Regions from separate parts of the Nonomuraea sp. JJY05 genome, predicted to be linked through region 1. Evidence: riboswitches for the same ligand, from Rfam matches in the RefSeq annotation. Region 1 holds a riboswitch; each other region holds the start of a gene.
The links. A riboswitch is a leader RNA that binds a small molecule or an ion and turns the genes downstream of it on or off. The one in region 1 is predicted to bind cyclic di-AMP.

Region 1 (9,829 bases):
TGTACGAGGAGCTCCGGTCCTACGGCACCGAGGACGACCCGCCCACCGCCGGGCCCGCCGACATCGCCATGCCCATCCGGCTCCGGCACGACGGGGTCGAATTGAGCTTCTTCAGCACGATCACGACGTTCGGCGCGGTCTTCGACATCACCCTCGAAGAGATCGCCATCGAAACCCTCTTCCCCGCCGACGCCACGACCACCGCCTACCTGCGGCGCTCGGCGACGAACAGGTAGTTGCGCCCGCGTGCCCCGGTCGCCCGCCGCCGGCCTCCAGGATCCGGTACGGCACCGGCAACGCCTCCGGCCGACAGTCCTCTGGATACGCGGTCCTGCGGCACGGTGATGGCGATCCCGACCGCGAACGTGACGGCGACGGTATGAAGAAGCCGATGCACATGATCGCGAGGACTGGCCATGGACGCGGCGGGTTCCCGGGTCTCGAAGAACCCAGGTACAGGGCCGAAGGTGGGTCTGGCTCCACCCCCCTGTACGTCCTGCCCCATACCGCGCCCCTCGCCCGCTTCCTAACGTCGACACCACGATCGACGACGTGAAGGAAGAGCGAGACATGGCAACCACCGATCACCCGATCTCGGCCGCGCCGACCGGCCGGAGCACCGCGTCACCGCCGCGGCTGTGGTTCGCGGACAATCTGCGGATCCTGCTGACCTCGCTGGTGGTCCTGCACCACGTCGCGATCATGTACAGCGGCCTCCCGCTCTGGTACTACACCGAGAAGCCGACCAGCGCGGCCGCGGGGCTCGGCCTGTCGGTCTTCCTGCTGGTCAACCAGGCCTGGTTCATGGGCGCGTTCTTCCTGCTGTCCGGTCACTTCACGCCCGGGTCGTACGACCGCAAGGGCCCGCGCGCCTTCCTCCGCGACCGGCTGATCCGATTGGGGATCCCGCTGGCGGTGTTCTATTTCGTGCTCAACCCCGTCCTGGGCCTCGCCTCCTACCAGGGTGGCCCGCCGCTCGACACCTACCTGGACACCATCGGGACCGGGCCGTTGTGGTTCGTGCTCGCGCTCCTCGTCTTCGACGCGACCTACGCCGCGTGGCGCCTCGCGACCGCGAAACGCCGGCCGCGTGGCCGGACCCCCCGGCCGCCCGCGTTCCCGGCGGTGATCGGGTTCGTCCTGGTGCTGGCCCTGGCGACGTACGCCCTGCGGATCGTGATCCCGCAAGGCTTCTGGGTGCCGGTCGTCGACTTCCCGAGCAGTGCCTACCTGCCGCAGTACGTCAGCTTCTTCGTCCTGGGGACGGTGGCGTACCGGCGCGGCTGGTTCCACGGCATCCCCGCTCGGACGGGCTGGGCCGGGCTCGGCCTGGCCGTCGGCGCCACCGTGGTCTTCCTCCCGCTCGCGCTGGCCGGCGGGGCCGACGCGTGGATGGGGCACGGAACCCTGAGCTCGCTGTTCTACGCGCTGTGGGACTCCGCCTTCGCGGTCGGCGCCGTTCTCGCGCTGCTCACCTTCTTCCGCCGCCGGTTCGGCGTCCAGGGGCCACTGCGCCGGTACCTGTCCGGTCACGCGTTCACCGTGTACGTGATCCACGCGTTCGTGGTGACGGCGGCGGGCTACGCCCTCAGCGTGCCGGCCCTGCCGACGCCGGCGAAGTTCGCGATCGCGGCTGTCGTGGTGCTCCCGGCCTGTTTCGCACTCGCCGGCCCGATCCGGCGGCTCCCCGGCGTCCGCCGCGTGCTCTGAGCTCCGGCGACGACCACGACGCGGCCTGACCGCCGGAACGGGCGGGGACGGAACCCCTGGGGGGCGCCGCACGCAGCGCCCCACTCTTGGGGAGCCCCTCAGGTGGTTTTGTGGCCGGCGCGGAGGAGGCCGTAGGTGACTGCCTGCTCCAGGGCCTGCCACGACGCGTCGATGATGTTCTCCGCCACCCCGACCGTCGCCCACTCGGACGTGTCGTCGCTGGAGGTGATCAGGACGCGGGTGATGGCGCCCGTTCCGTGGGTGCCCTCGAGTATGCGGACCTTGTAGTCCACCAGCTCCAGCTTCGCCAGTTCGGGGTACATCTGCTCCAGCCCCAGCCGCACGGCCTTGTCCAGGGCGTTGACGGGGCCGTTGCCCTCGCCCGTGGCGACGATGCGCTCGCCCTTGGCGTGGAGCTTGACGGTGGCCTCGCTGACCAGCTCGCCGCCCTTCGTGCGCTCCACGATCACGCGCCACGACTCGACCTCGAAGTGGCGCTTGCGCTCGCCGTCCACGGTGTCGCGCAGCAGCAGCTCGAACGACGCGTCCGCGGCCTCGAAGGTGAATCCGCGCGACTCCAGGTCCTTGACCCGCTCGACCAGGGTCTTGGTGTGTTCGGGGGTGAGGTCGTAGCCGAGCTCGCGGCCCTTGAGCTCGACCGAGGCGCGGCCGGCCATGTCGGAGACGAGCATGCGCATGTCGTTGCCGACGGCGGCGGGGTCGATGTGCTGGTAGAGGTTGGGGTCGACCTTGATGGCGCTGGCGTGCAGGCCGGCCTTGTGGGCGAAGGCGGAGGTGCCGACGTAAGGGGCGTGGGAGTTGGGGGTGACGTTGGTGACCTCGGTGATCGCGTGGGCGATGCGGGTCATGTCGGCGAGGGCGGCCGTCGGGACGAGGTCGAAGCCGCGCTTGAGCTGGAGGTTCGCCACGACCGTGAAGAGGTTGGCGTTGCCGGAGCGCTCGCCGTAGCCGTTCGCGCAGCCCTGTACGTGCGTGGCCCCGGCCTTGACGGCGGCCAGGGTGTTGGCCACGGCGCAGCCGGTGTCGTCGTGGCAGTGGATGCCGACGCGGGCGCTGGTCTGGACGGCCTCGTGGACGATCTCGGCCAGCTCGTCGGGGAGCATGCCGCCGTTGGTGTCACACAGGGCGATGACGTCGGCCCCGGCTTCGGCGGCGGTCCTGAGGACTTCGAGCGCGTAGGCTGGATTGGACTTGTAACCGTCGAAGAAGTGCTCGGCGTCGAGGAAGACTCGCTGCCCCTCCGCACGAAGGTGAGAGACCGTGTCGCGGATCATCGCGAGGTTCTCCTGGAGAGTCGTGCGGAGGGCCAGCTCCACGTGCCGGTCGTGGCTCTTGGCGACAAGGGTCACGACCGGCGCGCCGGATTCGCGCAATGCGGCCACCAATGGGTCGTCGGCTGCCTTCACACCGGCCCGGCGGGTCGCACCGAACGCGGCGAGCTGCGCGTGCTTCAGGTCCAGCTCTGTTTGAGCACGCCTGAAGAACTCTGTGTCCTTGGGGTTGGCGCCCGGCCAGCCCCCCTCGATGAAGCCGACGCCCAGACCGTCCAGGTGGCGCGCGACAGCGAGCTTGTCGGCGACGGTGAGGTTGAGCCCCTCCTGCTGGGCGCCGTCACGCAGTGTCGTGTCGTATACGTGGAAGCGGTCGTCGGCCATGAGTCTCTCTTCTCTGGAAGCCTCTGGAAAGCAAAAAGACCCCTCACGGACGTGAGAGGTCTGCGCGCTGGCGGTGTCCTTTGTCAGCCAGCGCGCCTGCTGATAATGAGCAGACCGTAGAACATGGTGCCGCCCAGTTTGCCACACGCATTCAGCATCTGGCACATCGATCTCAGCTTCTGGGACAAGCCTTTACACGGTGACGCCGCCACCACCTGTGATGACGCGCTCGAGCGCGGCCGGGTCGAACGCCTCGTTGCCCAGCAGCTGCCCGTTGAGCAGCACCGTGGGCGTGCCCTGGAGGCGCACCTTCGCCGTCTCCGCGAGATGGGCCTGCGCGTACGACTGCGACCTGACGCACTCGTCCACCGACGCCCCCGCCTGCCTGGCGGCCTTGACCAGGTCCTCGACGGCGAATCCGGACGCCTCGCCGTGCGGCGCGGGCTGCATGGCGTACAGCTCGTCCCTGAAGGTGAGCCAGCTCTCCTCGGGGACGCAGCGGGCGGCAGCGGCGGCGCGGATGGAGTTGGAGCGCATGGGCTCCTCCTGGAAGATCGTCACCGGGTGGAAGATGACCTTGACCTTGCCCTCCATGGCGAGTTTCCTGATGGTGGCGTCCACCTTGGCGTGCATGTCCCTGCAGATCGGGCAGTCGAAGTCCTCGTACACGTCCAGCACGGGAGCGTTCCCGCCCCGGTCGGCCAGCACCATCGAACCGTCCACCTGCCGGGTCAGCCGCACCCCGCCGGATGACCGGCCCGACTCCGAGAACGACAGCACCCCGAGTACGGCGATGGCCACACACGCGAGCGCCACCACCAGCAACCGCTTCATCATCCGCCCACTCATCGCGCAGACCCTACCCGATGCCGGGAGAATGGACATATGAAGGCATACCTCCTCGATCCCGCCGTAGCACAGTACGTCTTGGCCCACACCACGCCGCCCGATCCCCTGCTGGACGAGCTGGCGAAGGAGACGCTCCGCGTCACCGGGGACGCCGCCGGCATGCAGATCTCCCCTGACCAGGGCACCTTCCTGACCATGATCACCCAACTCGTGGCGCCCCAGGTCGTCGTCGAGGTGGGCACGTTCACCGGCTACTCGTCCGTGTGCATCGCCAGGGGCCTGTCCGGCGGGCGGCTGCACTGCTTCGACGTGAGCGACGAGTGGACCTCCATCGCCCGCCGCTACTGGCACGAGGCCGGGGTGGAGGACCGCGTGACGCTCACGCTCGGGCCCGCGCTGGAGACGCTCGCCGCTTTCGACCAGACCGTCGACCTGGCCTTCCTCGACGCCGACAAGGGCAACTACCCGGGCTACTACGAGCTGCTCATGGAGCGCCTGCGGCCCGGCGGGTTGATCGTGGCGGACAACACCCTGCGCAGGGGCCACGTGGCGGACCCGGCGCACGAGGAGCAGACCACCGTGGAGATCCGCCAGTTCAACGACCTGGTGATGGAGGATCCGCGGGTGACCGTCCTCATGCTGCCGGTCGCGGACGGGATGACCCTGATCAGGAAGAACTAGGCGCGGCGGCCGGGCCCTCGCGGACCCGGCCGTCCCAACTAGGCGATCTTGTGGATCCAGTTGTGGGTGTCGGGGCGGGCGCCGTACTGGATGCCCACCAGCTCCTCACGCACCCGCATCGTCACCGGGCCGGGGTTGCCGTCGGCGACGCTCCAGGAGCGGTCGGCGCCCTTCACCGTGCCCACCGGCGTGACCACGGCCGCCGTCCCGCACGCGAACACCTCGGTGAGCTCCCCGGACTCGCACCCGGCCTGCCACTCGTCGATCGAGATGAGGCGCTCCTCGGTCTCCAGGCCGAGGTCGCCGGCCAGCTCCAGGATGGAGTCCCTGGTGATGCCGGGCAGCAGGGTGCCGGTCAGCGCGGGGGTGACGAGCTTGTCGCCGAAGACGAAGAACAGGTTCATCCCGCCCATCTCCTCGACGTACTTGTGCTCGTGGGAGTCCAGCCACACCACCTGGTCGCAGCCGTTCTCCACGGCCTGCCGCTGCGCGACGAACGCCGCCGCGTAGTTCCCGCCGCACTTCGCGAAGCCCGTGCCGCCGGGGGCGGCGCGCGTGTACTCGGTGGACAGCCAGACGGAGACGGGCTTGAGCCCGCCCGTGAAGTACGAGGCCGCCGGGGAGGCGATGACCATGTACTTGTACGACTTCGACGGGTAGTTGACCCCGAGCCCCGCCTGCGTGGCGATCATGAAGGGGCGCAGGTAGAGGCTGTGGCCCTCGGTCGTGGGCACCCACTCCTTGTCGGTCTCGACGAGGAGCTCCAGCGACTCCACGAACGCCTCCTCCGGCAGCTCAGGCATGGCCATCCGGAGCGCGGAGCGGTTGAAGCGGCCGGCGTTCGCGTACGGGCGGAACGCGACGATCGAGCCGTTGATCTGGCGGTAGGCCTTGAGCCCCTCGAACAGCTCCTGCGCGTAGTGGAAGACCGAGGTGGCCGGGTCGAGCGAGAGGGGGCCGTACGGCAGGAGCTTGGCGTCGTGCCAGCCCTGCCCCTCGGTGTAGTCGATCGAGATCATGTGATCCGTGAAGGTCTGCCCGAAGCCGGGGTTCGCCAGTACCTGCTCCCGCTCGGCCGCGGTGCGAGCGTGGTCGGATAGCTGCACGTCGAAGCTGAGCTTCTGAGCGATGGTCATGACGGAGGTCCTTCTCTCTGCGAATTCTGCCCAAATCTACAGAAATCTGCGGATCGGTGCTGGTGGGCGGGTGCTGCCCGGAAGACAGCCCCGTACTTCCTATTGTCTCGCTATATGGGATGGCAAGCGGCCAATGGGGCGATCAGCCCTTTTGGACGCAAAAAAGCGCCTGGCGGCCCTCTTCGGACCACCAGGCGCGTTGGAGGCTAGGCGGTCCTAGCCGGATACTCGCGCGGTGATGTCGTCACCGATCTCGTGAGTGGTGCGACCCGCCCAGCCGGCCAGCCGCTCGAGGATGTCGTCGGCGACCGCCTGCTCGACCTTGGCCGCCTCGGCGTGCAGGCCGAGGTGGTCGAGGAGCATGGCGACGGACAGGATGGTCGCGGTGGGGTCGGCCTTGCCCTGGCCGGCGATGTCGGGGGCGCTGCCGTGCACCGGCTCGAACATGCTCGGCGCGGACCGCTCGGGGTTGATGTTGCCGCTGGCGGCCAGGCCGATGCCGCCGGCGATGGCGGCGCCGAGGTCGGTGATGATGTCGCCGAACAGGTTGTCGGTGACGACCACGTCGAACCGCTCCGGCTGGGTCACGAAGAACATCGAGGCCGCGTCGATGTGGCAGTAGTCGGTCGTGACCTCGGGGTATTCCTGCGCCAGGCGGTTGACCGTGCGCTGCCACAGGTCACCGGCGAAGGTGAGGACGTTGGTCTTGTGGACGAGCGTCAGCTTCTTGCGCGGCCGCGTGACGGCCTTCTCGAACGCGTAGCGCACCACGCGCTCGACACCGTAGGCGGTGTTGAGCGACTCCTGGGTGGCGATCTCGTGCGGGGTGCCGCGCCGCATGGCGCCACCGGTGCCCGCGTAGAGACCCTCGGTGCCCTCGCGGACGACGATCATGTCGATGTTCTCGGCGGGCGTGTCGGCCAGCGGGGTCGCCACGCCGGGGAACAGCTTGACCGGGCGCAGGTTGACGTAGTGGTCGAACTCGAAGCGGAGCCGGAGCAGCAGATCGCGCTCGAGGATGCCCGGCGGCACGCTGGGGTCGCCCACGGCGCCGAGCAGGATCGCGTCGTAGCCGCGCAGCTCTTCGAGCACGGCGTCGGGCAGCGTCTCACCGGTACGGTGATAGCGTGCGGCTCCCAGGTCGTAGTGAGTGGGCTCGATCTTCGTGCCGACTGCCTCCAGGACCTTGAGCCCCTCGGCCACGACCTCGGTGCCGATCCCATCGCCGGGGATGACGGCCAGACGGATGTTACGCGACTCCATGGGCCGTACCTTACCGCGTCGTCTCGACTGACGAACACTTCATCTCATTTTTCGGACGCCCCGTTTGTCCGGTATTGCGGTTCTTTGACCGTTTCGTTAAAGTCACCGACCAGCCTAATCCGCGCAGCCGTTGCGTGGAGTCGGGGACCCACTTCCCCCTGGGGCGAGTCGGCATCCCCATGCCGTAGGGCTACTTCCAGGCCCGAGCCCGTCAGCTAACCCGGCCGGCCGTATGGAAGGACAGACCCCTGTCTCGAATCGCCATTGTCCTGGCGGCGGGCGCCGCCGGGCTCATCCTGGCCTCCCCAGCCCACGCCTCGACCAAGGTCGAGGACCCCACCACTCTGACCGGCACCCAGATCAAGGAAATCCAGGAGAAACAGGTTCCGAAGCCCGCCTGGAAGATCGCCCTCAAGTTCGCCATGAGCAAACGCGGCACACCGTACGTGTGGGGCGGCGCCAGCCCGAGCGGATACGACTGCTCCGGACTCATGCTCAGGGCGTACGAGCACGCCGGAATCGAACTCCCCCGCACCGCGGCCGAACAGTACGGCGCGTTCGGCAGAAAGATCGCCTGGGAGGACCTCAAACCCGGTGATCTGGTCTTCTTCCACGGCCTCGGGCATGTCGGGATGATCTCCCGGCCCGGCTACATGGTCCACTCCCCGCACACGGGCGACGTGGTCAAGGAAGAGCGCCTGACCTCCTGGCGCAGAGACTCCTTCGTGGGTGGCGTCCGCCCCGACCCCAAGGGCGTGCGGCTCTGGTTCAAGCTCAAGAAGGAGCGCGACGAAACGCCCACCACTCTCACGGCCACCCTGTAGGAGGCTTGCGCGCCCGCCTCCCCGCGTGCGGTCACCTGTAGGAGGCTTGCGCGGGCGCCGACCCGCGTGCGGTCACCTGTACGAGGCTTCCGCGCCCGCCTCCCCGCGTGCGGTCAGGGGAGGCGGGCGTCGAAGATGAGGTCCCACGCGCGGGTCCTGGCGCGGGCCACCGCGCCCAGCAGGACACCGCTGTCCCCCAGCGTGCTGGCCACCACAGACGGCCGCAGCGGGCCGAGCTCGGCGATGCGACCCTCGATGGCCTCGCCCAGCAGGTCCAGGTTGCGGCCCACGCCACCGCTGAGCACGATCACCTCCGGATCGAGCACGGCCGCCACCGCCACCAGCAGGCCGCCGATGCGGCGCCCCTCGGCCTCCACCACCGAGCGCGCGACGCCGTCGCCGGAGGCCGCCGCGGCGAAGATCTTCTTGGCCGTCTCCAGGCTCAGTCCGGCGGCGCGGGCCGCGCGGACCACCCCGGGGGCGGCGGTCACCGCCTCCGTGGCTCCGTGGGCCAGGGCGTCGCCGGCCGGCGGCGGGGGGTCTTCGGCCGTGGGCACGTACGAGACCTCCCCCGCCGCTCCCCGGGCGCCCACGTACAGCTCGCCGTTGATCACGATGCCCATCCCGACGCCGGTCCCGATGGACACCAGCGCGAAGTTGGACTTGCCCCGTCCCGCCCCATGCACGTGCTCCCCGACGGCGGCCAGGTTGATGTCGTTCTCGATGACGAGGTCGACCTCCAGCGCGGCGCGCAGGCGCTCGGCCAGGTCGGAGCCGGGCAGGTTGGGGGCGAACTCCAGGCGTCCGAGCGCCGGGTCGTACACGCCGGGCGATCCGACGACGGCGCAGGCGAGGGCGGGCCAGTCGACGTCGGCCTCGCGGGCGGCGGCCCGGCACAGCTGCCCGACCAGGACGGCCAGCTCGGCGGAGGTCTGGGCGGTGTTGCGCCCGTCTCTGCGGCCGGCGAAGGCGCCGCGCAGGTCGGCGATGCCGACCCTGATCCAGTCGCGCCCGATGTCGACGCCGGCGACGTGGGTGGCGGCGGCGTTGAGGTCGTACAGGGACGTGACCGGCCCCGGGCGGCCGGACACCTCGCCGACGACGTGGACGAGCCCGTCCTCCTCCAGCCCGGCCAGCGCCGCGGACACCGTGGGCTTGGACAGGCCGGTGATCTTGGCGAGGTCGGCGCGCGAGGTGGGACCGTGCTCCTGAAGATTGTCGAGCAGGCGGCGCTCGTTCAGCACGCGCAGCAGCCGCGGATTACCCAGGTCCCCCCGCATCTCACCCTCCTTTGAGGCAACAGAGCCTAGCCAACTCGCCTGATAGTAAATTACCTTTCTTACCAAACACAGGGGCGGCACATCCGGAAGGACGAAGTGCGATGCACCGAGCATGGCGATCAATCCCTGTCGCGGCGGTCCTCCTGGCCGCCGCCTGCGGAAACGCCGGAAACGGCAACGGAGACGGCACCGGCGCCACCACCACGACCACGCAGGGCCAGGGCGGTAAGACGATCGCGCTGTTCCTGCCCGAGTCCAAGACCACCCGGTACGAGGCGTTCGACCGCCCGCTGTTCGAGGCGAAGGTCAAGTCGCTCTGCCCCGACTGCAAGATCCTCTACAGCAACGCCGAGCAGGACGCCCCCAAGCAGCAGCAACAGGTCGAGGCCGCGCTCACCCAGCAGGCCGAC
Region 2 (9,829 bases), on a different contig from region 1:
CCTGACCCTGGCCGCCTGCGGCTCCGGCGACGGCGGCGGCGGCTCCGACGTGGCGTCGGTGTCCGGCACCGGCACCCAGGCCGCGGCCAGCGCGAAGCCCAGCGAGGACCCGCACGAGCGCGGTCTCAAATTCGCCCAGTGCATGCGCGAGAACGGCGTCGACGTCCCCGACCCCGAGCCCGGCAAGGGCATCATGATGAAGTTCGACGGCAGCGTTCCGAGGGAGAAGGTCGAGGCGGCCCAGCAGGCGTGCAAGCAGTACGCGCCGATGATGGGCGGGCAGGGCGGCAAGGTCGACCCCCAGAGGGCCGAGGCACTGCGCAAGGTCGCCCAGTGCATGCGTGACAACGGCGTCGAGTCCTACCCCGACCCCGAGGGCGGCATGGTGCGCATCAACGCCGAGGTCGGCGAGGACCCCGATTTCAAGTCCGCCCAGCAGAAGTGCGAGAAGGAGCTCTCTGAGGCGGGCATGGGAGGCATGTGATGGGGATGGCCACCATCGACGGGAAGGCGGAGCCCGGCTCCCCGCCCTCCCGGCCGGGCCGCCGGCGCGGCCGGGGCAAGGTGGTCGCCGGGCTGCTGATCGTGCTGGTCGCCGCGGGCGGCGGGTTCGTGGCGATCAACAGCGCCGGCCTGCTGAAGGGCGGCGCCGAGCCCACGCAGTCGGCCAGCGCCCTGCCCCCCGCCACCACCCCGGTGACCAGGCAGACCCTGAACGACACCAGGGACGCCGACGGCGAGCTCGGCTACGGCCCCGTGACCACGGCGGTGAGCAGGAAGCCCGGCACGATCACCTGGCTGCCCGACAGCGGCGCCCAGATCACCCGCGGCCGGTCGCTGTACCGGGTGGACAACCAGCCGGTCATGCTCCTGTACGGCGACACGCCCGCCTACCGCGACCTCAAGGCCGGCATGGAGGGCAAGGACGTGGAGAACCTGGAGCGCAACCTCAAGAAGCTCGGCTACGACGGCTTCACGGTCGACGACGAGTACACCTACGACACCGCCGAGGCCGTCAAGGAGTGGCAGGAGGATCGCGGCCTGGACGAGACGGGCGTGGTAGAGCTGGGCCGGGTCGTCTTCGCCCCCGGCAAGGTACGGGTGGAGAGCCTGGAGTCCGAGGAGGGCCAGCCGGCCGCCCCCGGGCAGAAGGTCCTGACCTATACGGGCACGTCCAAGGTGATCACGGTCGAGCTGGAGGCCGAGGACCAGCGGATGGCCAAGAAGGGCGCCAAGGTCCAGGTCACGCTGCCGGACGGCAAGAACGTACGGGGCAAGGTCACCGAGGTGGCCACGGTCGTCAAGCCGGGCGAGGGCCAGAACTCCGAGCCGGAGACCCGGGTCGAGGCCCTCGTCTCGATCGGCGACTCCAAGTCCGCCAAGGGGCTGGACAAGGCGGCGGTGGACGTGACGTTCACGGCCTCCCAGCGCAAGAACGTGCTGACCGTGCCGGTCGCGGCGCTGGTGGCGCTGCGGGAGGGCGGCTACGGCCTGGAGGTCGTCGAAGGGGGCGGGTCCCGCTACATCAAGGTCGAGACGGGGCTGTTCGCCGGGGGACGGGTCGAGGTCAGCGGTGACGGGCTCACCGAGGGCATGACCGTGGGGATGCCGAAATGACGTACCCCATGATCGCGCTGACGGACGTCTCCAGGACGTACCCCGGCGGGGTGGCGGCGCTGCGGTCGGTGTCGTTGCGCATCGAGCACGGCGAGCTGGCCGCCATCGTCGGGCCGTCCGGCTCGGGCAAGTCGACGATGCTCAACGTCGTCGGCACCCTCGACCGGCCCACGTCCGGGACCATCCACATTGACGGGTACGACGTCTCCAAGCTCTCCGACAACCAGCTGTCGGCGCTGCGGGCCACCACGATCGGGTTCGTGTTCCAGTCGTTCCACCTCGCCGCGAAGGTCCCGGCGCTGGACAACGTGGCAGACGGACTCGTCTACACCGGCCTGAGCAGGCCGGAGCGGCGCCGTCGCGCGGCCAAGGCGCTCGAACGCGTGGGGCTCGGGCACCGGATGGACCACGAGCCGCACGAGCTGTCCGGCGGCGAGCGGCAGCGCGTGGCCATCGCCAGGGCGGTGGCGGGCGACCCGCCGCTGCTCCTGGCCGACGAACCGACCGGGGCCCTGGACTCGGTTTCGGGTACGGGGGTGATGGAGCTGCTGCACGAGCTGAACGCGGGCGGCACCACCATCGTGATCATCACGCACGACCGGGAGATCGCCGCCAGCCTGCCCAGACAGGTACGGATGCGCGACGGCCGGATCATCTCCGATACCGCGCGGGTCCCGCTGGAGGCGGTGTGATGGCCGTCATGGAAGCGGCCCGGCCGAAGCTGTCCCCGGCCAGGATGCGGCCCCGCGACGTCATGCGTGTCGGGGCCGTCGGCCTGCGCACGCGGCCGCTGCGGGCCTTCCTGTCGGCGCTCGGCATCGCCATCGGCATCGCGGCCATGGTCAGCGTGGTCGGGCTCTCGTCCTCGTCGGGCGCCGAGCTCGACCGTACGCTCTCCGCGCTCGGCACCAACCTGCTCACGGTCTCGTCCGGCACCACGCTCATGGGCGAGGCCGCGCAGATGCCGAAGGACGCGGAGGCGATGATCGAACGGATCGGCCCCGTCCAGGCGGTCTCGTCGATCGGGCGCATCAGCGAGGCCAAGGTCTACCGCTCGGAGGAGATCCCCGAGGCCCAGACCGGCGGCATGACCACGTACGCGGCCCGCCTCGACCTGCCCGCCACCGTCGGCGCGACGCTGCGGAGCGGGACCTGGCTCAACGCCGCCACCGAACGCTACCCGGCCGCCGTGCTCGGCTCCTCCGCGGCCCAGCGGCTCGGCGTGGGCTCGATCGGGCCCGACACGCAGGTCGTGATTGGCGGCGTCCGCTTCGCGGTCGTCGGGGTCATGAACCCGGTGGCGCTCGCCACCGAGCTGGACAGCGGCGTCCTGGTGGGCTGGCCGGTGGCGGAGTCGAGGCTGGGCTTCGACGGGCACCCGACCGCGCTCTACACCCGCTCGGAGGAGTCCAAGCTGGAGGCCGTCCGCGAGGTGCTGGCCGGCACCGCCAACCCGGAGGCGCCCAACGAGGTGGACGTCTCCCGTCCGTCCGACGCCCTGGCCGCCAAGCAGGCGACCAGCCAGGCGTTCGCCAACCTCCTGCTGGGGGTGGGGGCGGTGGCCCTGCTCGTGGGCGGGGTGGGGGTGGCCAACACGATGGTCATCTCGGTGCTGGAACGCCGCGCCGAAATCGGCCTCCGCCGCTCGCTCGGGGCCACCCGGGGGCAGATCCGCACCCAGTTCCTGGCGGAGTCGCTGCTGCTGTCGGCTCTGGGCGGGGGAGGGGGGATCCTCCTGGGGACGGGGGTCACGATGGGGTACGCGCTGTACAGCGGGTGGCCCTCCGTGGTCCCGGCCTGGGCCACCGTAGGCGGCCTCGCCGCCACCCTCGCCATCGGCGCCGCCGCCGGCCTCTATCCCGCCATCCGCGCCTCCCGCCTCTCCCCGACCGAGGCCCTGTCCACCCCGTGACACCTCCCGGCGGCCGGCCCACCGTCGTCCCGGGACCCACGCCGCCATGGGGCCCGGCACTACGGCCATGCGGTTGCGGTTGCGGTGGTGTGCAGGCGCCTGCGGGGATGCGGGCGCGTGCGGCGACGCGGGCGGGTGGTGGGGTCAGTCGGTTGCGTAGCAGGTGGTCTTGCCGATGACCCGGACACCGGGCTTGTCGCCCGAGAGCACGGTCAGTTCGAACGTCAGCCGCGTCTCAGGATTGCGCAGTACGGAAACGTCCTGATCCCCATCCCGCAGGTCCAGGTCGTCGACCACCTTGGCGTACCCCATCGCCTGGAGCCGATCCAGCAGCCCCTCGGAGGCGGAGGCGAGGTCGCTCTCGGCGCGGAAGTACCGCCGCACCTGCCCCGGCACGCACGAGTCGGCGTCAACCGGCGACCCGGGCGAGAGCCGGAGGCCGACTGAGCTGAGCAGGGCGCCGCCGTCGGAGTCGAGCTGCCGGGCGGCGTCTTCGAGAGTGGGCAGCTCGGTGGCCGCCGTGCAGGCCGTCATCGCCGCGACGCAGAAGAGCACCGCGGATAAGCCGTGACGGCAGGCGCGCACGATCGGACCATATCGGAGATCGCCCGGGGCCACCCGGAAAAGGCCGAAAACAGAATGATCACTTATGCCGGCGGAGCCGGGCGCGCAGTCCCAGGTCGTCCACGCAGGTGCCGAGGCCGAGCGCCACGCACTCCAGCGGCCGTTCCGCCCGCCGTACCGGCATGCCCAGGGACTCTCGCAGCCGCTGCGCGAGCCCCGCGAGCAGCGCGCCGCCCCCCACCAGCACCGCGCCACGTTCCCCGAGGTCGGCGGTCAGTTCGGCGGGGCAGCGCTGGACGGTCTCCATCGCCGCCCACACGATGGACTCGATCGCCGGACCGGCCGCCTCCCGGATCCGTTCCACGGGCAGCCGCACATCGTGCTCGTGGCCGGTCTCCGGGTCCCGGGCGCGTACGGTCACGTGGCGGTGCGACGGGTTCCCGTCGGCGCCGGCGTGGTGTTTGGCCGCCTCGGCCTCCCGTTCGTCGAGGGTGCGGCCGTGCTCGTGTTCGACCAGGCGGGCGATGGCCCGGTCCACGGCCCGGCCGCCGTTCGGGACCGCCGTCGTGGCCACGGCCTCCCCGCCGGACAGCACGGCGATCCGGGCGGAGTCGCGCCCGATGTCGATCACCATGCCTCCCACGTAGTCGCGGACCGGCAGGCCCGCGCCGAGCGCCGCCGCGAGCGAGTGCGGGATCAGCCGGACCTGCCTGGCCTCCGCCTCGTACGCCACGTCGCGCAGCGTGGCGCGCTCGATCGGCGTGGAGTCGTCCGGCAGCGCCATGACCAGGCGCGGCCTGGCGAGCGGGCGTCGCCGGTGCACCTTGCCCAGGAAGTGCCTGACCATCCGCCGGGTGAGCTCGCCGTCGGCCGGCAGGCCGCCGCTGACCGGCCAGCACGTCTCGTCGCCCGTCGCGTCCGCGCCGTACCCGATGACCTTGCCGGTACGGCCGTCGATCGTCACCGCGGAGGGTTCGTCGAGCACGATGCCCTTGCCCCTGACGTAGATCCGGGTGCGGGCGCCCCCGAGGTCCATCGCCAGGTCGCGGCCTAGGAGACTCATGACAGGACTGCGGACGTGGCGATCGTGGCAGGCATGCGGGGTCTATTTCCTGGGCCGTTCCAACCCAACACCAGGAACGGAGTGGTTCCCCTTTACCTGAGGCCCCTGAGGGCGGCCAGGGTCTCCTCGGCCCACTCGATGCCGGTGCGGACCTGGGCCACCCCGAGCCGCAGCGCGTAGCGGCCGGAGCCGTCGCCGGGCTGGCAGTCCAGGACCACCAGCCGGGCCTCGTAACCGGCCTTGATCCGCTCGACCACCGCGATCGCCTCTTCCGTGGACAGCAGCGGCAGCAGGAACGCCTGCAGCGCGGTCTCGTTGCGTACGACGAAGACCGGCTCGTGCTCCACCAGCCACGTGTGCAGCTCCCGCGCCCCCTCGGGGGTGATCGTGTAGATCTTGCGGCCCCTCGCGCCCTCCGACGAGGCCGCCACCAGGCCGTCGGCCGCCATCTTCACCAGCTCGGGATAGATCTGCGTGTGCCCGGCCTGCCAGACGTGGTTGAGCGAGTGCTCGAACTTCTTGGCCAGGTCATACCCGCTCGCCGGGCCCACGGCCTCGAGCAGCCCGAGAAGCGCGATCCGAAGGGACATGCGCGCCAGCATATCGAAGACTTGACATGTCAGAACTTACATATCACTCTTCACATGTGAATGATGACATAAAGCCTCAAGGGCTCCTCTTGCTCGCGGTGCTCGGTGGGATGTTCCTGGCGATGCTCGACCAGACGATCGTCGGCACCGCGTTACCGCGGATCACCGCCGAGCTGGGCGGCACCACGCTCTACGTCTGGGTGGTGACGGCGTACCTGCTCACCTCGACGGTGACGGTGCCGCTCTACGGCCGCCTGTCCGACCAGCACGGGCGCAAGCCGCTGCTGCTGATCGGGATGGTGGTGTTCGTGGCCGGGTCGGCGTTGTGCGGGGCGGCGCAGGACATGCCGCAGCTCATCGCCTTCCGCGCGCTGCAGGGCCTCGGCGCGGGCGCGCTGCTGCCGCTGTCGATGGCGTTGGTGATGGAGATGTTCCCGCCGGGTACGAACGGCGCCCGCGTGCAGGGCGCGCTCGGCGGCGTGATGGGGCTGACGTACCTGGCCGGGCCGTTCCTGGGAGGGTTGTTCACCGACCACGCGACCTGGCGGTGGGCCTTCTACGTGAACGTGCCGCTCGGGCTCGTGCTGATCGCGATCGTCGCGCGCCGCCTGCCGAACCGGCCGGGCGTGGGCGGCGGCGGGCGCCCCGACTACGCGGGCATCGCGGTCTTCACCGTGGCCATCAGCGCGCTGCTGCTGGGCCTGACGGAGAAGGGCCTGGACGGCCACACCTGGACCGACGCCGCCGTGGCCGGGCCGATCGTGCTCGCGGCCGCGTTGCTGGCGGTGTTCGTGCTGGTCGAGAGGCGGGCGGGCAGCCCGATCATGCCCATGCACCTGTTCGGCAACCGCACCTACACGCTCGTGAACGCCACGTCGTTCTTCACGGCCTTCTGCATGTACGCCGGCGTGGTGTTCCTGCCGCGCTACTTCCAGGAATCCCTCGGCGTCAGCGCCACCGAGTCGGGGCTGAGGATCTACCCGATGACGCTGGCCATGGTCGTGGGCAGCGTCATCATGGGCGCGCTCATGTCCAGGACGAGGGTCTACAAGCCGTGGCTGGTCGCCTCCCCGTTCCTGCTGGTCGCGGGCGCCCTGCTCTGCCTGAACCTGACCGCGCACACCGACGGCCTGCTGCTGGCCGGCTGGATGCTGCTGATCGGGCTGGGCATGGGCCCGATGCTGTCCGGCCTGACCGTGGCCTCCCAGCAGTCCGTCGAGCCGCAGTACATCGGCATCGCCTCGGCGAACCTGACCTTCTTCCGCCAGATCGGCGGCTCGGTGGCGCTGGCCGTCGGCGGCACCCTCTACACCTCGACGGTCACCGCGGACGCGCCCGCGCACGGCCTGGCCGCGGCGCACGCCTCCGCCGCGGCGGCGGTCATCCCGTCGCTGGGGGTGGCCGGTGCGCTGCTCGCCCTGGTGGCGCTGGTGGCCATGCCGGCCAGGCGGCTGGAGGTGCCCGCCACGCCGCAGAGCAGAGTTGAGGCCAGTTTCGCGTCATAAGCGGCGTCGTGCGAAGCTGTGATAGTCCCCAACACCATGGAGGTCCTCATGGCGGATACACCGGAGTCGGAAGTCAGCGAGACTCCCGAGGACGAGATGAAGCGCAAGTTCCGCGAGGCGCTGGAGCGCAAGCGCGGCCAGCACGCGGGCTCAGGCGCGGGTGGCAAGGGCGGCGACCCATCGAAGATCCACGGGACGCACGGTCCGGCTGCGAGTAAAAGATCGTTCAGGCGCAAGAGCGGCGGCTGAGGCCGGAAATTTCAAGGGGGTGCGGCAACGCCGTGCCCCCTTTCTCTATGCCCGGGGGCAGGTAGATCTTTACACCAATTCATGACGAACTGTTTGTGTTTGTCCGGAATACGTGGTTAGAGTGATGCCCACTTACCAGCCGGTGGCGTGGACCTTACCAAGAGGGGACCAGCCGGCTGGCGCCGAATCCCGATCACTCGGGAGCCGGGGACCCACCTCCCTGGGGTGAATCCGACCGCGTGTCGGTAGGGCATCTCCACGTCCGAACCCGTCAGCTAACCCGGTAGGCGAGATGGAGAGGACGTATGCATATCTTGAATGATCACGTAGAACATCCACACAGCGTGATGACGACCGCCCTCTGAGCGGTCCCTTTCTCAGGCTCGTTTCGCGCTCCGCGTAGCTTTCCCCCTGTCAGGTGCTTTGCCCTGCTACGCCCTTTTTCAAGCGAGCGCAACCTCCCTGCCCCCTCGCGAAGGACTTTACTTTTCCATGTCTGCACGTTTTGGCCTGCGTACCCTCGCTCTGCTCACCGCCTCCACCGTCGGCGCGCTCACCATCGCCGGCACCGCGGCCCACGCCGACTCCAACACGGACGAGAAGGTCCTGCTCAAGGGCTCGACCACCGCTTCGTACTTCTGGGACGACGCCTCCGGCCGCGCCGGGGACACCGGTCTGCCCGCCAGCGGCAAGCCCATGCAGAAAGGTTTGGCCGCCAGCCCGAGCTGGCCGCTCATGACCGAGGGCTACGTGATCCACGACGGCAAGAAACTGCCCTTCTTCGTCGGCGACCGCGGCCCGGGTGTGCCCTCCAACAACGGGGTCATGCTCGACCTGGACGGCAAGACGTTCGCGGAGCTGACCGGCGGCACGTTCAACATGGAGACGCTCGGCGTCGACGGCGTCGGCGGCCAGGGGCACATCAAGGTCGACTACGTCATCACCAAGTGGGGCAACGGTCCCGGCAAGAAGAACTACCCGGTCCCGTTCTCGACCGGCGCCTGGTCCGAGCACGACGACAACCCGGCCGAGCCCCCGGTGGGCGCCGCGGCCGTGCCGCCCGCGCCGGAGGCGGGGGAGTGGAGCGCCGGCACCGGCGCCGTCGTGGCCAGCGCCGTGGCCGCGGTGGGCGGCGGCGTGGCGCTCGCCAGCGACCGCGTCCGCAATCTCCTCAAGGGCTGAACTTTACGGACGTGGACCAGAATGTCATTCTGGTCCACGTGACCACCCGCGTAGCCGCGAACGGCATCGAAATCGCCTACGAGAGCTTCGGCTCGCACGAAGGACGCCCCCTGCTCCTCATCATGGGGCTCGGCGCGCAGCTCATCCACTGGGATGAAGGGCTCTGCCAGCTGCTGGCGGACCAGGGACACCACGTCATACGGTTCGACAACCGCGACGCCGGACTGTCCACGCACTTCCACGACCAGGGCGTTCCCGCGATGGGGGCGCCCTCGCCGTATCTGCTGGACGACCTGGCCGACGACGCGGCGGGACTCATGGACGCGCTGGGCTGGCCGGCCGCCCACGTGGTCGGGGCGTCGATGGGCGGCATGATCGCCCAGGCCCTGGCCATCCGCCACCCCGACCGGGTGCTGACCCTGACCTCGATCATGTCCACTCCCGGCCCCTCGGTGGCCCCGCCCACCGAGGCCGCGCTCGCCGCCCTCATGGCCACGCCCCCCGCCGACCGCGAAGCGGTCCTGGCACAGGCGTTGCGGACCTGGTCGGTCATCGGCTCGCCCGGATACGAGCTGGACCACGACCGGATCACCCTGCTGGCCGGACTCGCGTTCGACCGCTGCTTCGATCCCGGGGGGACGGCCCGGCAGCTCGCCGCCATCATGGCCTCGGGCGACCGCACGCTCGGGTTGGCCGGGGTGCGGGTGCCCACGCTGGTGCTGCACGGAGAGGCGGACCAGCTCGTCCCGGTCGCGGGCGGCCACGCCACGGCCGCGGCCGTCCCGGGCGCCCGGCTGGTGACCTACCCGGGCATGGGCCACGACCTGCCGCGCGCGCTCTGGCCGTCCGTCGTGGCCGAGATCGCCAAGCTCACCTCCGCCTAGCCGAAGTGGGCACGGGTCTCCGAGAACGCCTGGTCCGTGCCCTCCAGCGCCCTGGCCACGTCGGCCTCCGTGTGCGCGGCCGACATGAACCAGTTGTGCCACGGATGCAGGTAGACCCCGTGCCGCAGGCAGGCGTCGCTCCACCACATCGCGACGGAGAGATCGGCGTCCCCGTCGAAGCTGAGCCACGGGATCGTCACGGGCCCCGTCTGGTTCACCACGAACCCATGGGACTTGGCCTGCGCGTAGAGCCCCTCGCGGAG
Region 3 (9,829 bases), on a different contig from region 1:
CCCGCCCTCGGCAGCCACCTCGATGAGGCATTCGGCGGGCGTGCTGTGCCTGAGCACGTTGGTGATCGCCTCGCGCAGCACCACCGCCAGCAGCGCGTCCACCTCGGCGGGGACGGGATCGGCCGCGACGCGGACGCGCGCACCCGCCGACTCCAGCGCCTCTCTCGCCGAGGCCAGCTCGCCCGCCAGCGACAGGTGTGCCTGCGGACCGCTCAACCGGGTCACTTCGGCGCCCGAGGCGCGTGCGGCCTCGGCCAGCAGGGCGAGCTGCTCGGTCGCCCGGGGCGGGTCGGTGCCGAGCAGCCGCAGCACCAGCTCCCCGTGCAGCGTGATCGCGGTCAGGCCGCGCCCGAGCAGGTCATGGACGTCCCTGCCGACCTTGAGCCGTTCCTGGAGCGCGGCCATCTCGACGAGCTGCGCGCGCGTCCGCCCGAGTTCGGCGACGAGCGCGGTGAGCCGGGTCAGCCCGTAGACCGCCAGAGCCATCGAGAGCGTGCTGCAACCGAAGTACACAGCGGTGACCGGGTCCCAGCCCAGCACACCGCTCACGACGCTGCCCCCGGTGATGGCCGCGCACAGTGCCCAGGAGACCGGTGCCGCCACGTAGAGCAGCACCAGCCCGCCGAGGAAGCCCGACACGATGAGGCCGGACTCGCCGCCGAGCGCCACGGGCAGGTAGGTCGCCACGGCCTGCAGCGCCAGCGTCCATGCCCAGCCTCGCGTGCGACCGCCGGAGCGTACCGCAACCAGATGCCACAGTTGCAGGCCGAAGGTCACGGGCAACAGGAAGAGGCCGGCCCTGTTGCCACCGAGCCCATCGACGGTGCCGGCGGTGGCGTTGAGCACCGCCTGCCCCATGAAGATGAGATGCACCACGACGAGCATCGGCGTGGCCAGCCGCACGATCGGCCAGTCGTGGGCGGGGAGCGGGGCGGGGGCCGGGGCATGGGTGGCGGGCAGGGAGCGCACCTGGTCGAGCGTCTGTCGTGCGATGGCGAGCGCCTGCGCAACCAGTCCCCTGGCAGCCTGCCCGTCGTCCGGTCCGTTGTGGCGCCGGGCCCGTTCGGCCAGCGTCTCGATCGCCGAAAGGGCGGTCAGCAGCAGGTCGCGGGTGTGGCGCCACAGCCGGAGTCGTTCGACCTCTTCGACCCGGGCGGCGAGCTCGCCGCGCTCCTGGCGCACCCTGCCGAGCAGGTCCGCGAGGTTGCTGAGCCCGTACAGCATCAGGCCCAGGGTGATCGGCGCGACGGTCATGTGGTAGATGTCGACGGGCTCGCGCCCCAGCAGGACTCCGACGACGCCCTCCAGGGCCGCGATCAGCGTGAAGAGGGGCCAGGCGAGAGGGCCCCTGACGACCAGGAGCACCGAGCCCGCGACGAAGGCGGAGGCGCCTGTCCACCAGGCTTGCGGCGTGATCAGCAACGGCAGGTAGTTGCACACCGCTTGAGTGGCCAGGAGCGCCCATCGGGGAAGCCGCCGTCTGCCCGGCAGGGAGATCGGGAGCTGGAGGAGGGCGACCAGCGTGACGCAGGCGATGACCAGAGTGGCGTCCGTGCCCCGGTCGAGGTGCGACGTCACCCGGATCGCCCAGGAGACGCACACGAACCAGACGAGCACGCCGGCAGGGTTCAGAGCCACCCGGCGTCCGTGGCGATCCGTACGGCGTGCAGCCGGTTGCGGGCGTTCAGCTTGGTGACGATCGTGGTCAGGTAGTTGCGTACGGTCCCCAGGGACAGATGCAGCTGCTGGGCGATCTCCGCCAGCTCGGTCCCTTCGGCGAAGCGGCGCAGCACGTCGAGCTCGCGTTCGGTGAGCGGGCTCTCCATCACCTCCAGCGCGGCCACGGCGAGCTGGGGATCGATCACCCGCTCCCCCGCCGCGACCCTCCTGATGGCGTCGGCCAGCCGGTCCGGCGGGGCGTCCTTGACCACGAACCCGGACGCCTGGGCGGCGAAGGCCCTGCGGACGTTTCCCGGGCGGCCGTAACTCGTCACGACCAGCACCCGGCATCGCGGCACCCGCCTGCGCAGCTCGGCCGTGGCGGTGAGCCCGTCGACGCCGGGCAGCTCGACGTCGATCACCGCCACGTCCGGCGCGTGCTCCAGCGCCCTGGGCACGATCTCGTCCCCTGTCGCCGCCTCCGCGACCACCGTGATGTCGGGTTCGAGGTCCAGCAGTGCGACCAGTGCCCCTCGGACCATGTGCATGTCCTCGGCGAGCAGAACCCGGATCATCCATCGCCCCCAAGCATCAGGACCCCCACTTTCGCCCCATTTCTACCATCTCGGGAGATCTTCACTTTCGATCATGAAGATTTCACCCGTGGCGATGGGGGCCGGGGCTCACCGTCCGATTCTCGTCACCCTTACGCCGGCCGCCGTCCGGGCAGCCGGCGGATGCTCTCCTGGAGCTCCGTACGGGCCAAGGCAGCACCCTGGCAGCAGTGCGGACCGTGGCCGGAGGCCAGATGAGGACGGGCGGTCGCGTTGACTTGGCGCCGCATGGTCCCGACGCCGGTGGGGGTGGCCGCTTGTCGGTGCTGACCCAGGCCAGTCCGATGAGCGCCATGTCCTCGGACGAGAGTGCGCAATCTTCCTCCGATCTCGGTGGCAGGGGGCGCTCGTCAATTGCCGAAGATCGCGGTCGGGTCGCCGGTGTACCAGGCGTTGTCGATGCGCACGCGGCGGATGACCCAGCGCTCGCCGTCGCGGACCAGGTCGACGTCATAGGGGTTCTTCAGCAGGGCGAAGACGGCGTGGTCGGCGGTGAGCAGATGCTGGGCCTCCACCAGCGCCGTCAGCCGCGCGGTGTCCCCGTCCACGGCGATGCGGGGATTGGTGACCTGGTGGGTGGTGTCCACCCGCCCGGTGAACATGGTCAGGACGGTGTCGACGATCGTGTCCCGCCCGGACATCACCGGTGGCCGGCCGCCCCACCTGGCGGCGGCGGGGCGGAAGTCGAGGTCCGCCTCGGCGGCGAAGGCGGAGGCGAACAGCGACCTGTCCTTGAGGTCCTGACCCAGGCCGAAACGGTACAGCGCGTCCAGGATCTCGGCGCGGTCCCGCAGTTCCCGTGCCAGTGCGTCCGGGTCGTCCGCCGGGGTGGAGACGGCGTGGTCGGCGGTGACGTACATGATGTGCTCCTGTGCAGGTCAGAGAGTGTCTGGCGGGCTCTACTCTCGTCCCGGGGCGAAGGTCTGATCAACGCGGCTCTATGGAAGGATCGTGAAGCGACAGTTAATGATCCGGAGGTGACATGCTCGAACGGCATGAGCTGGAGGCGTTCCTGACCCTGGCCGAGGAGCTGCACTTCGGCCGTACCGCCGAGCGGCTGCGCGTGTCCACCGCCCGGATCAGCCAGACGATCGCCAAGCTTGAGCGCCGGACCGGGGTGCCGTTGTTCACCCGTACCAGCCGCCGGGTCGAGCTGACCTCGGTGGGGCGGCGACTGTATGAGGAGGTCCGGCCCGCCTGGGACCAGATCGCCGCCGCGTTCACGCGCGCGATCGACACCGGTCGCGGCCTGACCGGCACCTTGCGGGTGGCCTTCGTCGGCGCGGCGGGCGGGCAGTTGCTCGCCGGGGCCGCCGAGCTGTTCCGCCGGCGTCTGCCGGACTGCGAGGTTCAGCTTCGCGAAGCGCAGATGGTCGATCTCATGCCCTGGCTGCGCGACGGGCGGGTTGATCTCGCGCTGGGCACGTTCCCCATCGACGAGCCGGACATCGTCACCGGCCCGGTGCTGGTGTCCGAGGCACGCATGCTCGCCGTGGCGTCCGGGCACGCGTTCGCCGGTCGTACGTCGGTCTCGCTCGAGGACCTGGCCAGGGTCAAGCTCCTCCAGCTTCCGGACACCCTGCCCGTCTCGCTGCGAGAGGACCGCACTCCCCGTGCCACGCCCTCCGGACGGCCGATCGAGCCGGGCCCCGCGGCCTCGACGTTCAACGAGATGCTCACCCTCATCGGCGCCGGCCACGGCGCCTTCCCCGTCGGAGCCCAGGCCAGGCGCTACTACGCACGCCCCGACGTCGCCTACGTCCATATCGTTGACGCCCCGCCCCTGCGATGGGGGCTGCTGTGGCGGGCCGACGGCGCCACCGCCCGGGTCCGCGCCTTCGCCGAGGCCGCTCACGACCTGGTCACCGTCGGCGAGCCGATGCGGCGCGGCGCTCCCCGCGATCAGCTTCCCGATGGCTAGGCGAACACCTATCATGATCATCCGCCCGGCGAGAGGCTGCTGATGCTCCGTGCCCTGGCCATCCTGGCCGCCACCGCGCCGCTGTTGTCCTCCATCCTGCGGCTCGAATCCTGCGGCTGGTTCTCCTACAAGGTGATGGAGCCGGGTCCGCTGGAGATCGCCGTCTGGTGGAGCGCCGGCTACGCCTCGACGCTGCTGCCCCTTGTGCTGGCGTTCCTCGCGCTCTGGGCGCCTCGGCAGTTCCCGAAGGTCGGTGCGATCTTCGCGGCGGCGACGCTGGCGCTCCACGCGCTGACCCTCGTCGTCCCCTCCACCACCCCCTGCGGCCAGAAGAGTGGCGAGTGGTACGTGATGGCCTGCTACGCGGTCGCCGCCATCGCCCTCCTGCGGACCCGCCCGGGACACCGGCTGCCGATTCCGCGGGCGGCCGCCTGGAGCGCCGTCGTGCTCCTCGTGCTCGGCCGCGCCTTGGACCGGAACTACTCCTCCGACGGCATCGTCGGCTGCTGGGCGCAGCTGCGGGGTACGTGGGCGCAGACCCAGATCCACCTCGACACTGCCGAGGCCCTCTACATCTGGGTCTGCCTGGCCGCCATCGGGGCCGTGCTGGCCGCGCATGCCAGCGCGTCGCTCGTCGGTCTGGTGCTGCTGGTACCCGGGCTGTTCCAGCCGGTCGCCTGGTTCCTGTCGTCCGCGGCGCACGAGTGCTCCAACACTCTCGACCTGTTCGCCTGGCCCCACCTGGTCGCGGGGGCGCTGGCCCTGCTCGCCGCTCGCCTGCCCGGCCGGGGCGGTCCCGGAACGACCCCGGAGCGGGAGCCTGCCCAGCCACACGCTTCTTAGATGACCCATTGTCAGCTTCGGCGCCAGCGTTGCGCATGGGTCGAGCTCTCGTTCCCGTCCGGCGCCCTCCCGGCAGCGACGATGAGCCGCGGCGGGTCAGGCGCGCTCGAAGGGCAGCACTTCCGTCAGGTGAAGGATCAAGGCCCCAGGGTTCCTGGTCTGCGTCATGATCCTGCCCGGCCCGGTGAACTCGAAGACCAGACCTTCGCCCGACTTGAGCGACTGGACCGTCTTGCCTTCGACCGCCCGGCGCAGATTGCTCTTGACCGTCTCGTCGTAGGCGACCAGGTGTCCGGAGTCCACCACGACCTGCTGCCCGACTGCCAGCTCCATCACGTCCATCGCGCCGTAGCAGCCGAGTACGACGACGCCATCCCCCTGCGCCTTGATGAGGAAGCCGCCCTCGCTGCCGATGAGGTTGGACATGCCACCCCACTTGGTGACGATCTCCACGCCGTCACTGGACGCGATCCACGATCCGCTGGTCATCAGCAGCGCGTTGTCGCCTCGTACCTCGACGGCCTGGACATCGCCCGGCAGGTGATGAGCCACATCCACCCAACCGCCACCTTCCGGAGCGGTGTAACGAGTGGTGAACAGCGACTCCCCGCCCAGCGCCGAACGCGCCAGCCCGCGCAGCAGGCCGCCCTCCATCTTGGCCCGGAGCTGGACCCCCGCACTCGTCGCGTACATCGCGCCCGACTCGACCCGCAGGGTCTCCCCGCCGTCCAGGTGACAGCGCGCGACCGCGAACGAACCAGGGTGACGGATCTCGGTCTTCATGTGCCCCTCCATCCCGATCATCTTGTCCGGAGCGACTCTGCTGGACGGCCGCACATGATTCGTTGACAACGCGTAGACGCTCCGGCCTCGCCGAACCCTGAGGCCTTGGGGCCTGGGCGCGGCCCAAGGGGGGCCCGGCTCGGATATACCTATCGGGGGTATATTGGGCGCGGAGGTCGCGCTTTCGTGACCGCTTGATCCGTGCGGGCGTGGGCAGCCGTGTCGATACCCCCTGGGGTGTTCGATGAGGAAAGGAGACATGGACATGACGATCCAGGTCGAGGTGATCGAGACCTCTTCCCTGGGGGATCGCAGTTACCTGGCCCACGACGGGCACGTGGCGGTGGTGATCGATCCTCAGCGCGACATCGACCGCGTCCTCACCCTGGCGGGTCGCCTGGGCGTGCGCGTCACCCATGTGGTGGAGACCCACCTGCACAACGACTACGTCTCCGGCGGTCTGGCGCTGGCCCGGGTGAGCGGGGCGGCGTACCTGGTGGGCGGGGACGAGGAGGTCGGCTTCGAGCGCGTGCCGGTCGCCGACGGGGATCGGATCGCCGTCTCCGAGCTGATGTGGCTGGACGCGGTGGGCACGCCGGGACACACCTTCCACCACCTCTCCTACGTACTGGCCGGTCCGGGCGGGCCGGAAGGGGTGTTCACCGGAGGGTCGCTGCTGTTCGGCGGGACGGGGCGTACCGACCTGCTGGGCGCCGAACACGCCCGCGCTCTGGCCCGCCATCAGCACGCCTCCGCGCGGCGGCTTTCCGGCCTGCTGCCCGACGGCGCGCGGCTCTGGCCCACGCACGGGTTCGGCAGCTTCTGTGCGGCAACGCAGTCCGGCGCTTCCGCCTCGACCATCGGCCGGGAGAAGGACGTCAACCCGGTGCTGCGGATGGAGGCCGACGACTTCGTCGCCCACCTCCTGGAGGGCCTGGACGCCTTCCCCGCCTATTACGCCCACATGGGCGCGCGCAACGCCGCCGGCGCGGAGCCGATCGACCTGACCCCGGTACGGCCGGCCGACAGCGCCCAGCTGCTGGCTCGCCTGCGGGCGGGCGAATGGGTGGTGGACCTGCGCTCGCGCAAGGCGTTCGCGGACCGGCACCTGGCCGGCACGCTCAGCTTCGGCCTGGACGGGCCGATGGCGACCTGGCTGGGCTGGCTGGCCCCTTGGGGCACACCCCTCACGCTGCTCGGCGAGTCGGCCGAACAGGTCGCCGCCGCCCAGCGCGAGCTGGCCCGCATCGGCATCGACCGCCCGGCCGCCGCCGTGACCGGCACCGTCGAGCAGTGGGCCGGGCACGACCAGGACCTGATCGCCGAACTGGCCACCGCGAGCTTCGCCGACCTGGCCGCCGCTCGCGCGGGCGAACCGGCCGGTGGCCCACCCGTTCTCGACGTGCGGATGGGCAACGAATGGCGGGCCGGGCACGTGGCCGGAGCCGTTCACATCCCGCTGCCCGAGTTGCCGGGGCGCCTGGCCGAGGTGCCGGAGGGAACGGTGTGGGTGCACTGCGGCAGCGGCTACCGGGCCGCGGCGGCCGCGAGCCTGCTGGCCCGCAGCGGCCGCCACGTGGTCCACATCGACGACGCCTACTCCCAGGCCGCCGACGCCGGCCTGCCCATCACCACCCCTGACGAGGAGCCCTCCTGACCACCTTCGGCGCGCGCCTCGCCGGGATCCGGCGACCCGCCGAGTGGGCCGGTCGGCGCGCACCCTGGGAACGGCGGTGCTGGTCGGCCGGGGGCGTTGCAGAGCGCAGCTGGAGTCACGATTTCCCGTAAAACGGTGTTCAGTCACAATGGCACCGCAGGAATAGCCTGCCTCGTCTGTGCCGCGGCCCTTGGGCGTGGAAGCGACGGCCCCGATTTTTTGCCCTCTTCCAGAATCCCGTGCAGGCACGGCATTTCGGCGCCGCCAAGGCGCCGACACCCGCAAATCCGATTTGCACTACTTGCACTATCTATGGGTACATGTCTATCTTTTGCCTAGTCGCGGCACAGATGTGGCCCTTTCGTCGCATCGTTGCCGCTTCGTTGACCGGACCGTGCGCTGACCGGAGAAACTCTTCGGGGACAGCGTTCGGCCGCCGAATCCGCGCCTCGCGGAACCGGGGACCCATCTTCTTGGGGTGAATCGGACGCCAGCCCACGCTGGGCCCGTAGGGCACTTCCAGGCCCGAACCCGTCAGCTAACCCGGTAGGCGGTATGGAAGCAAGGAGTCAATGCCGTCATGCCCAAGCCTCGGCTTGCCACAATCGCCTGCACCCTCAAGAATCACCGCGATCTCCTCACCAGGTACTTCAGCTTCGGCGTCGCCGGCGCGATCCTCGCCGGAACCACCGCCATCGCCAGTCTGGCTCTCGCATCGCCCGAGCAGGGGCCGGTGGAAGCGCCTCGCCATGGAACCGGATCCCTCATCTACGGCCTGGACATCTCCAATTACGAGCCCCTGTACGACTGGAATGCCAGCCCGGCCAAGTTCGGCATCATCAAGGCCACCGAGGGCACGACCTTCCGCGATGCCTCGTTCGCCAGGCACTGGCGCGAGCTGGGCAAGAAGGGGATCGTACGCGGGGCGTACCACTACGGCCACCCCCGCAACAATCCCATCGCGGAGGCCGAGCACTTCCTGTCCGTGGTGAACTCGCAGCCCGCCGAGACCGGCGACCTGCTGGTCCTCGACCTCGAGACCGCGGACGGCAAATCCGTCGCCGAGGTCAACGCCTGGGCCAAGACGTGGCTGTCGTACGTGAAGGCCAAGACGGGAATCACCCCGATGTTCTACAGCGGCTGGAACTTCGCCAACAAGTACGGCAAGGGCCTGGCCCAGTACCCGTTGTGGGTCGCCCACTACAGCAAGGCCAAGGGGGCGATCACCCCGCCCGCCGACTGGAAGTCCTGGACCATCCACCAGTACTCCGAGTCCCCCGTCGACCAGAACGTCTCCGCGCTGACCGCCGACCAGTTGCGCGACCTGGGCCGCCGCACTGCCTGAGCGGGGTCACAGCGATCCGTTCCTGACGTGCTCCTCCTGGTCCGGAGGAGCACGCGGCAGCCGCCTCGATGACGCCGGCGAACCCGCCGCCGGCCGCCTCGGGCAGCGGCTTGGCGGCCGGCCCGCCGGCGTGAGCAGCAGACCGGCAGTCTTGCCTAATGCAAATCTTGCACACTGCCATGAACGCTCCCCCACCCTTCCCGCGTATCCCTCAGTGACCGGCGCCACTCACGAAGGCCGCAGGCAAGGACCGGAAGGGGATGACGGCGTATGCGACTCCTCGACAGCCGTCGCGCTCTCATCAGTTGCGGCATTGCCGCCCTCTGCACTCTGACCGCCTGCGCCGGCTACACGCCGGCGCCCGTCTCCGACACCGCCGCCCTCAACACCGGGCCGACCGCCCTCGACACCGAACCGGCCGACGCGCCCACCGACGCGCCCACCGTCCAGGCAGTGGAGGACGAGCCGGAGACCGGCACCCGGCAGACCAAATGGGGACCGATGTCGGAGGCCGACCAGGAGCTCATCAAGAAGGTCCGGCTCGCCAGCCTGTGGGAGATGCCCATGGCGCAGGACGCGATACAGCGGGCCAACAGCGCCCGCGTCCGCCAGGTCAGCAAGGAGATCGCGGCTCAGCACCACGTGCTCGACCGGCAAGTTCGCGACCTGGCCGCCAAGCTGAAGGTCAAACTGCCCGTGCAGCCCACAGATCAGCAACAGGACTGGATGGCGGATATTTCCGGCAGGTCCGGATCCGCCTATGACACCACGTACGTCAAATGGCTTCGCCTGGCGCACGGACAGATCTTCACCCTGATCGGCACGGTACGCGGCACCACGCAGAACACCCTGGTCCGCCGTTTCTCCGAACAGGCCAACGCCGCGGTGCTCAACCACCAGCGCCTCCTGGAGAGCACCGGTCTGACCACGCCCGAGAGCTTCCCCACACCGTCCACCTGACGGCCGAGGGCCCCAAACGGCTGATCACACGCCGATGCGGGAGGGAT

Region 2: it holds a riboswitch for cyclic di-AMP, as region 1 does, so the genes downstream of both, ACFKCF_RS32735 (hypothetical protein) here and ACFKCF_RS25850 (C40 family peptidase) in region 1, are expected to answer to the same signal.
Region 3: it holds a riboswitch for cyclic di-AMP, as region 1 does, so the genes downstream of both, ACFKCF_RS40785 (glycoside hydrolase family 25 protein) here and ACFKCF_RS25850 (C40 family peptidase) in region 1, are expected to answer to the same signal.

The regions. Positions count from the first base shown of each region.
Region 1 covers NZ_JBIEIS010000016.1:71,000-80,828, forward strand. Annotated here, with positions in the region: gene ACFKCF_RS25815 (helix-turn-helix domain-containing protein) at 1-236, shown strand, start outside; gene ACFKCF_RS25820 (acyltransferase family protein) at 571-1,710, shown strand; gene cimA (citramalate synthase) at 1,809-3,386, opposite strand; gene ACFKCF_RS25830 (DsbA family protein) at 3,579-4,235, opposite strand; gene ACFKCF_RS25835 (O-methyltransferase) at 4,272-4,916, shown strand; gene ACFKCF_RS25840 (branched-chain amino acid aminotransferase) at 4,955-6,052, opposite strand; gene ACFKCF_RS25845 (3-isopropylmalate dehydrogenase) at 6,269-7,315, opposite strand; cyclic di-AMP (ydaO/yuaA leader) riboswitch at 7,417-7,560, shown strand; gene ACFKCF_RS25850 (C40 family peptidase) at 7,738-8,139, shown strand; gene ACFKCF_RS25855 (ROK family transcriptional regulator) at 8,253-9,419, opposite strand; gene ACFKCF_RS25860 (sugar ABC transporter substrate-binding protein) at 9,521-9,829, shown strand, end outside.
Region 2 covers NZ_JBIEIS010000023.1:31,084-40,912, forward strand. Annotated here, with positions in the region: gene ACFKCF_RS32690 (hypothetical protein) at 1-484, shown strand, start outside; gene ACFKCF_RS32695 (efflux RND transporter periplasmic adaptor subunit) at 484-1,617, shown strand; gene ACFKCF_RS32700 (ABC transporter ATP-binding protein) at 1,614-2,309, shown strand; gene ACFKCF_RS32705 (ABC transporter permease) at 2,309-3,529, shown strand; gene ACFKCF_RS32710 (hypothetical protein) at 3,674-4,114, opposite strand; gene ACFKCF_RS32715 (rod shape-determining protein) at 4,173-5,156, opposite strand; gene ACFKCF_RS32720 (PadR family transcriptional regulator) at 5,249-5,746, opposite strand; gene ACFKCF_RS32725 (MDR family MFS transporter) at 5,803-7,251, shown strand; gene ACFKCF_RS32730 (DUF5302 domain-containing protein) at 7,300-7,500, shown strand; cyclic di-AMP (ydaO/yuaA leader) riboswitch at 7,671-7,805, shown strand; gene ACFKCF_RS32735 (hypothetical protein) at 7,993-8,682, shown strand; gene ACFKCF_RS32740 (alpha/beta fold hydrolase) at 8,721-9,566, shown strand; gene ACFKCF_RS32745 (aminotransferase class III-fold pyridoxal phosphate-dependent enzyme) at 9,563-9,829, opposite strand, start outside.
Region 3 covers NZ_JBIEIS010000033.1:77,035-86,863, reverse strand. Annotated here, with positions in the region: gene ACFKCF_RS40820 (histidine kinase) at 1-1,638, opposite strand, end outside; gene ACFKCF_RS40815 (DNA-binding response regulator) at 1,629-2,234, opposite strand; gene ACFKCF_RS40810 (nuclear transport factor 2 family protein) at 2,624-3,133, opposite strand; gene ACFKCF_RS40805 (LysR family transcriptional regulator) at 3,256-4,194, shown strand; gene ACFKCF_RS40800 (hypothetical protein) at 4,237-5,037, shown strand; gene ACFKCF_RS40795 (TIGR00266 family protein) at 5,134-5,820, opposite strand; gene ACFKCF_RS40790 (rhodanese-like domain-containing protein) at 6,080-7,477, shown strand; cyclic di-AMP (ydaO/yuaA leader) riboswitch at 7,902-8,045, shown strand; gene ACFKCF_RS40785 (glycoside hydrolase family 25 protein) at 8,058-8,822, shown strand; gene ACFKCF_RS40780 (DUF4142 domain-containing protein) at 9,093-9,782, shown strand.